One region of the Sphingomonas zeicaulis genome, then DNA from elsewhere that is predicted to be linked to it. Evidence: predicted binding sites of a transcription regulator. Region 1 holds the regulator's gene; the other holds the start of a gene.
The links. The regulator LexA, encoded in region 1, represses DNA repair genes until DNA is damaged. The targets are predictions, from matches to a motif close to GTTCCNCNCTTGTTCT.
Positions count from the first base shown of each region.

Region 2: the regulator LexA is predicted to act here: its motif matches at 2,185-2,200, upstream of FHS96_RS02680 (DUF6771 family protein).

Region 1 covers NZ_JBNPXQ010000007.1:158,152-161,561, forward strand. Annotated here, with positions in the region: gene FHS96_RS21000 (molybdopterin molybdotransferase MoeA) at 1-1,035, shown strand, start outside; gene lexA (transcriptional repressor LexA) at 1,093-1,779, shown strand; gene maiA (maleylacetoacetate isomerase) at 1,986-2,612, shown strand; gene ligA (NAD-dependent DNA ligase LigA) at 2,661-3,410, shown strand, end outside.
Region 2 covers NZ_JBNPXQ010000001.1:535,621-539,030, reverse strand. Annotated here, with positions in the region: gene FHS96_RS02700 (sensor histidine kinase) at 1-84, opposite strand, end outside; gene FHS96_RS02695 (winged helix-turn-helix domain-containing protein) at 91-783, opposite strand; gene FHS96_RS02690 (hypothetical protein) at 1,310-1,522, shown strand; gene FHS96_RS02685 (hypothetical protein) at 1,710-1,889, opposite strand; gene FHS96_RS02680 (DUF6771 family protein) at 1,976-2,176, opposite strand; gene FHS96_RS02675 (protein adenylyltransferase SelO) at 2,304-3,410, shown strand, end outside.

The DNA.
Region 1 (3,410 bases):
CTCTCCGCGATGGACGGCTACGCGCTGCGGTTCGCAGAGCTCGACCAGAAGCTGACGGTGATCGGCGAAAGCGCGGCGGGACGCCCATTCGAGGGGCAGGTCGGCCCGGGCCAGGCGGTCCGCATCTTCACTGGTGCGGCGCTGCCCGCGGGTACCGACACCGTGCTGTTGCAGGAAGAGGCGCGGCGCGACGGCGATGCGCTGTGGCTCGATGGCGAGGGGCCGTTGCGCAGGGGTGCGCATATCCGCCGCGCCGGTTCGGACTTCCTTGGCGGTGATGTGCTCATCGAAGCCGGCGTGCGGCTGGGACCGGCGCAACTCGGCCTTGCGGCGATGAGCGGTCACGGCCACCTGCAAGTCCGCCGCCGCGTGCGCGTCGCGACCGTCTCGACGGGCGACGAATTGGCACCGCCGGGAGCACCGTTGGTGGAGGGCGTATTGCCAGCCTCAAACGGCCCGATGCTGCGCGGACTGCTTGCGGGGCTTCCCGTCGAGATCGTCGACCTCGGCATATTGCCCGACCGGCTCGACGTGCTGGCGGGCGCATTCCGCGCGGTCGAGGCCGACATCCTCGTGACCACCGGCGGCGCATCGGTCGGCGATCATGACCTTGTTCGCCCCGCGCTGATCGCCGCCGGTGCCGAAATCGATTTCTGGCGGATCGCGATGAAACCGGGCAAGCCGCTGATGGCGGGGCGGCTCGGCACCGCCGTTGCACTCGGCCTGCCGGGCAATCCGGTCTCCGCATTTGTTACCGCCAGCCTGTTCCTGGCCCCCCTGGTCGCGGCGCTTTCCGGCGCGGCGCGGCCCGCGCCCGTCCCGCTGCCGGGCATTCTCGGTGGCGACCTGCCGGCGACGGCCAATCGCGCCGAATATGTGCGCGCGGCCATCATTGACGGGCGGCTGGTTCCGGGCGCGACGCAGGACAGCGCCGCAATGCGTGCGCTTGCCCGCGCCGACGCCCTGATCGTTCGCGAGGCTCATGCCAACCCCGCACAAATCGGCGAGTCGTGCTTGTTCCTGCCACTCGCTTGACACCTTTTGTTCCGCGGGTTACGCGTTCGCCATTCGTTCCTTTGGAAGGTGCTGGCGATGTTGACCCGCAAGCAGCATGAGCTGATCTGCTTCATCCACGACCGTCTCGCCGAGACCGGTGTGTCGCCGTCGTTCGAGGAGATGAAGGAGGCGCTGGACCTCAAGTCCAAGTCCGGCGTTCACCGCCTGATCAGTGCGCTTGAGGAACGCGGCTTCCTGCGCCGCCTCGCCAACCGCGCCCGCGCGCTCGAAGTCGTCAAGATGCCCGAGCGTGCCGAGCGCAAGCCGGCCGCGGCGGCCCCCGCCCCGGCGGTAGCGCCTGCCAAGGCTCCGGCCCGCGCGCTTCCGATCGCCGCGAACGACGTGATCGAGATTCCGCTCCATGGCCGCATTGCCGCCGGCGTGCCGATCGAGGCGATGGAGAGCGATCGCATGCTCTCGGTGCCCGCCGCACTTCTCGGCACCGGCGATCATTATGCGCTGGAAGTCTCCGGGGATTCGATGGTCGAGGCCGGCATCCTCGATGGCGACTATGCACTGATCCGCCGCACAGACGTCGCCCGCGACGGCGAAATCGTCGTTGCACTGGTCGAAGACGCTGAAGCGACGCTCAAATATTTCCGCCGCGAAGGCTCAATGGTCCGCCTCGATCCAGCGAACCGCGCTTATGATCCGCAGCGTTACGCGCCGGACCAGGTGCGGATCCAGGGCAAGCTGGCCGGGCTGCTACGCCGCTATCATTGATGGGGTTTAACTCCCTCCCTTCAGTGAAGGGTTGGGGTAAGGCAGATCGAGCGCGGCGCGATCAGCAGAATATGCAGCATCGCGATGCTGAACTGGCTCTCCGCTTGGCGCGATTTCCCCTCTCCCCCGCCCTCTCCCCAGAGGGGGAAGGGAGTGGTACGGCGGCAACCTGAAGGCACGAGCAATCCGTGCCGCGTGGAGAGACGATGCCCATTCGCCTGTTCGACTATTGGCGGTCATCCGCCAGCTATCGCGTTCGCATCGCCCTGAACCTCAAAGGCATCGCCTATGAGCGGGTGGCGGTCGATCTGCTGGCGAGCGAGCAACGCTCATCCGCGCATTTGGCACGCAACCCGCAGGGCTTTGTACCAACGCTTGAGATCGACGGGCTCGAACTGACCCAGAGCTTGGCGATCATCGACTATCTCGACGCCAACTATCCCGATCCGCCGATGGTCTCGAAGGATCCCGCGCGCCGCGCGAAGACGCTGGCGCAAGCGCTGATGATCGTCGCCGATATCCATCCGCTCACCAACCTGCGCGTGCTCAAGCATCTCAAGCGCGAATTCGACATCGACGACGTTGCGCGCGACGACTGGTATCGCCACTGGCTGCGTGAGGGACTGCTCGCGCTCGAAGCATCCGCCGTCGGATCCGGGCGCTTCCTCGGCGGCGACGCGCCCGACATGGCCGACGTCTGCCTTGTCCCCCAGATGTATAATGCCCGCCGCTTCGCGCTCCCGCTCGACGATATGCCGACGCTCGTCCGCATCGATGCCGCCGGGCAGGAAATCGAGGCATTCGCCGCGGCGCATCCGGATCAGGTCAAGTAGCGCGCGGGGATACTTGATCCGGGGCGGCACCGGTGGGAGAGGGGCGGCATGACCGACGAGGAAGCCGCAGCCGAACTCGCCCATCTCGCCAGCGAGATCGCCCACCACAACCGCCTGTATCATGATCAGGACGCGCCGGAGATCAGCGACGCCGATTATGACGCGCTGATCCGGCGTAACACGGCGCTGGAGGCGGAATTCCCGCACCTGATCCGCGACGATTCACCGTCGCGGCTGGTCGGCGCGCAAGCGACCGGTGTGCTCGCCAAGGTAACGCATGCGCGTGCCATGCTCAGCCTCGAGAACGCCTTCGACGATGCCGACGTCATAGAATTCGTGCTCCGCGTCCGCCGTTTCCTCGCGCTCGGCGAGGGCGATCGCGTTGCGCTGACCGCGGAGCCCAAGATCGACGGCCTCTCCTGCTCGCTGCGCTACGAGAAGGGCCGGCTGGTGCTCGCCGCGACCCGCGGCGACGGCCAGATCGGCGAGGACGTAACGCCCAACGTCCGCACCATCGCCGATATTCCCGAACAACTGCCCGACGGCGTACCGGACGTGTTCGAGGTCCGCGGCGAGGTCTATATGGCCAAAGCCGATTTCGCCGCACTCAATGCGCGCCTGCTCGCCGAGGCCGGCGATCCGGAGAAGGCGCGCCAGTTCGCCAATCCGCGCAACGCCGCCGCCGGATCACTGCGCCAGAAGGATGCGGCGATCACCGCCACACGCCCCCTGCGCTTTCTCGCCCATGGCTGGGGCGAGGTGTCGGCGCTGCCCGCAGAAACTCAGCATGGCGTGATG
Region 2 (3,410 bases), on a different contig from region 1:
CGTCAGCACCTGCACGCCCACAGAGGCGAGCGCGATGCGCCCGATCGTCGATCTGGGGATCAGGCGCAGGGCGAAGCGCGGCACCGGCGCTCAGGCGTCGACCGGGCCGAGCATATAGCCGGCACCGCGGATCGTGCGCAGCAGCGGCACCGCGAAGCCGTCGTCGATCTTGCGGCGCAGGCGGCTGACATGCACGTCGATCACGTTGCTGCCCGGATCGAAATGATATTCCCAGACTCCTTCGAGCAGCATCGTGCGGGTGACGACCTGATCCTTGTGGCGCAGCAGGAATTCGAGCAGCCGGAACTCGCGCGGTTGCAAGTCGATCGCGCGCCCGTCCCGACGGACCTTGCGCGAGAGCAGATCCATCTCCAGCCCCGAGCAATCGAGCCGGGTGACCTGACGCCCCGCCGCCGGCGCCTGCGCGCGGATCAGCAGCCGCAATCGCGCGAGCAGTTCGGCGAAGGCGAAGGGTTTGACGAGATAGTCGTTGGCGCCTGAGGTGAGCCCTTCGACGCGCGCATCGACCGCGCCCAGCGCAGACAGGATCAGCACCGGCGTGCTGATTTCCGCGGCGCGGATCGCGGCGAGCACCGCCATGCCATCCATGCCGGGCAGCATGCGATCGAGGATGATCGCGTCGTAGCCGCCGTCGGTGGCGTGGAACAGGCCGGTGCGACCATCCTCAGCGCGATCGACGGTATAGCCGGCCTCATCGAGACCCTTGGCGACGAACTCTGCGGTGGCGGCATCGTCTTCGACGAGCAGGATCTTGCCGGTCATCGCGGGACCGGCTGCCGCGCCGGAGCAAAATGCGCATCCATAGTCGCTGCATAGCCCATCGGATGGAGTTCTACCCGTTACAAACGCGTCATGTCATCAGGCTGTAATCGGCTGTTGCCGTCACGGGGCGGGGCGGCGTGCGGTACGGCGACGTGAACATATTTTAATGTGGTGGTCACGCCTGCGTGTGCCGCCCACGGCTAGGACGGGCGCCGAGCCTTTGGACAAAGCCCCTCGGAGTCGCATCATATGGGCCGACGCCTATCCTTCCCTGCTGAGCCGGCATCATCGTCTGTCGCCGGATCAGACGTCCTCCCGATCGCTCGACCGCTGTCCCTCGCGGACTCACCGACGAAAGAGATCATGTTCGAATTGATCAGATCCGCATTCGCCGGAGACGTTCCGACCGCAAGTCGGGACGGGCGGCCTGCCGAGCGGGAGGACGGCAAGGATAGGGCCGGCGTCGTCGCCTTCTCCGCTGGCCGCGGTGCAGCGCATGGCCGCGCTTGAAACCCGAGGATCACCGATGAACCTGCTGTGCCGGATCGTCGGCCACGATGCCAACCGTCAGCGCGCGCGGCACGATATGGAAGATTATTGGGCACCGTGCCGCCGCTGCGGCACGATGCTGGTCCGCGCGACTGCGGGCTGGCGCGCCCCCACGATCGATGAGATCGAAACGCACAATCGCAACCTCGCGCACATGGCGCAGAGGCCGCATGGCATGCGGGTGGATTGATTTTTCCTATTGCTTCCCCTGACCTCTGCTTGGGGACGGGCGCCAACGGCAAAGCCTTTGATCGCGGGGCCGGATCAGCGCCGACATCCTTGCTGCGATGCGATCAACCAGTCCCGAACCGGGGCCTCTACCATCCGCTGCGAGGATAGTCTCTTCCCCGACCCTGCGCGCCGGGGAGAACGTCACATCACAGCCTCTCCAATTCCTGACGATAAAGCTTCGCGAACGTGAAATGGACGCGGGCGGTGCCACGATTGTTGGTGCGCTCGGCGATAGCGAGGCATTCGCGCTCCCGCCGTTCAAGATAGGCTTTCTCGTTTTCCGCCAACATCTCAACTTCCCTTCGCGCAAGCATCGCCGTGGCCATTTCCGCCTCTCGTTGATGATCATCGGTAAAGCGTCCGGCAGCGCAAATCGTTCCAAGGATTAGAGAAAATCCTTTGACAGAACACCTTAAAGCAGGGGGAGCTGGTCGCGATCCTCTTGCTCTGGCGCGGCTGACGCTTCACCCATCCGCCTGACGATGGTGGCGGCAAGCGCATCCGCGGCGCGTTCGCGCAGCCCCGGATCTGGCAAGGTCAGCCCCAGCCGCGCCCAGGCAGGCGCGTCACGCAGGATCGTGGAAAGGCGGCGGGTATCGAGTCTCTGGTCCATGCCGCATGAGAACAAATAGCGAACATAATGACAAGCCCCGATGCGCCGGATCGAGGACGCGATAGTTACACCCGAGCGACGGGGTTGCGCCACGGGCGCGCAGTCGCCACCTCGGCGGAAAGCCGAGGTGCCCGTGACCCTGACATTGCCGTTCGACAACAGCTACGCCCGCCTGCCCGACCGCTTCTACGCGCATGTCGCGCCGATGAAGTCGCCCGCGCCGCGGCTGATCCGCCTCAACCGCCCTCTGGCGGAACAGCTTGGCCTCGATCCGGAGGCGCTGTCGAGCGAGGCCGGACTGCAGATCCTGTCGGGGCGGGACGTTGCCATCGGTTCCCAGCCGATCGCGCAAGCCTATGCGGGCCACCAATTCGGTCATTTCGTGCCGCAACTGGGCGATGGTCGGGCAATCCTGCTGGGTGAGGTGATCGACCGCGACGGCCGCCGGCGCGATCTGCAATTGAAGGGCGGCGGCCGTACCCCCTTCTCGCGCGGTGGCGATGGTCGCGCTGCGCTTGGGCCGGTGCTGCGCGAATATCTCGTCAGCGAGGCGATGGCCGCGCTCGGCGTGCCGACCACGCGCGCATTGGCGGCAGTGACGACTGGGGACAGCGTGATGCGCGAACTGGTGTTGCCCGGCGCAGTCCTCACCCGCGTCGCTGCAAGCCATATCCGCGTCGGCACCTTTCAATTCTTCGCGGCACGCGGGGATCAGGAAGCGCTGCGGCTGCTCGCCGACCATGTCATCGCCCGGCATTATCCCGAGGCGGCGGACGATCCCCAACCCTATCGCGCCTTGCTCGATGGCGTGATCGCCCGACAGGCCGCGTTGATCGCGCGCTGGCTTCATATCGGCTTCATCCATGGCGTGATGAACACCGACAATATGTCGATCTCCGGCGAGACCATCGATTATGGTCCCTGCGCATTCCTCGATGTCTATGATCCGGAAAAGGTGTTCAGCTCGATCGATCGGGATGGCCGTTACGCTTACGGCAACCAGCCGCGGATCGCCTTGTGGAATCTGGTGCGGCTGGCGGAAACCTTGCTCGAACTGCTCGATCCCGACGCCGAGAAGGCGGTGAAGATCGCCGAGGATGCGCTGGAGGCGTTCGGCCCGCAGTTCGAGGCGGCCTATCAGACAGGATTGCGACGCAAGCTGGGACTGGCCGCCGAACGCAACAGCGACGCCCAGCTCGCCGGCGACCTTCTGACGACGATGACCGCCAACCAG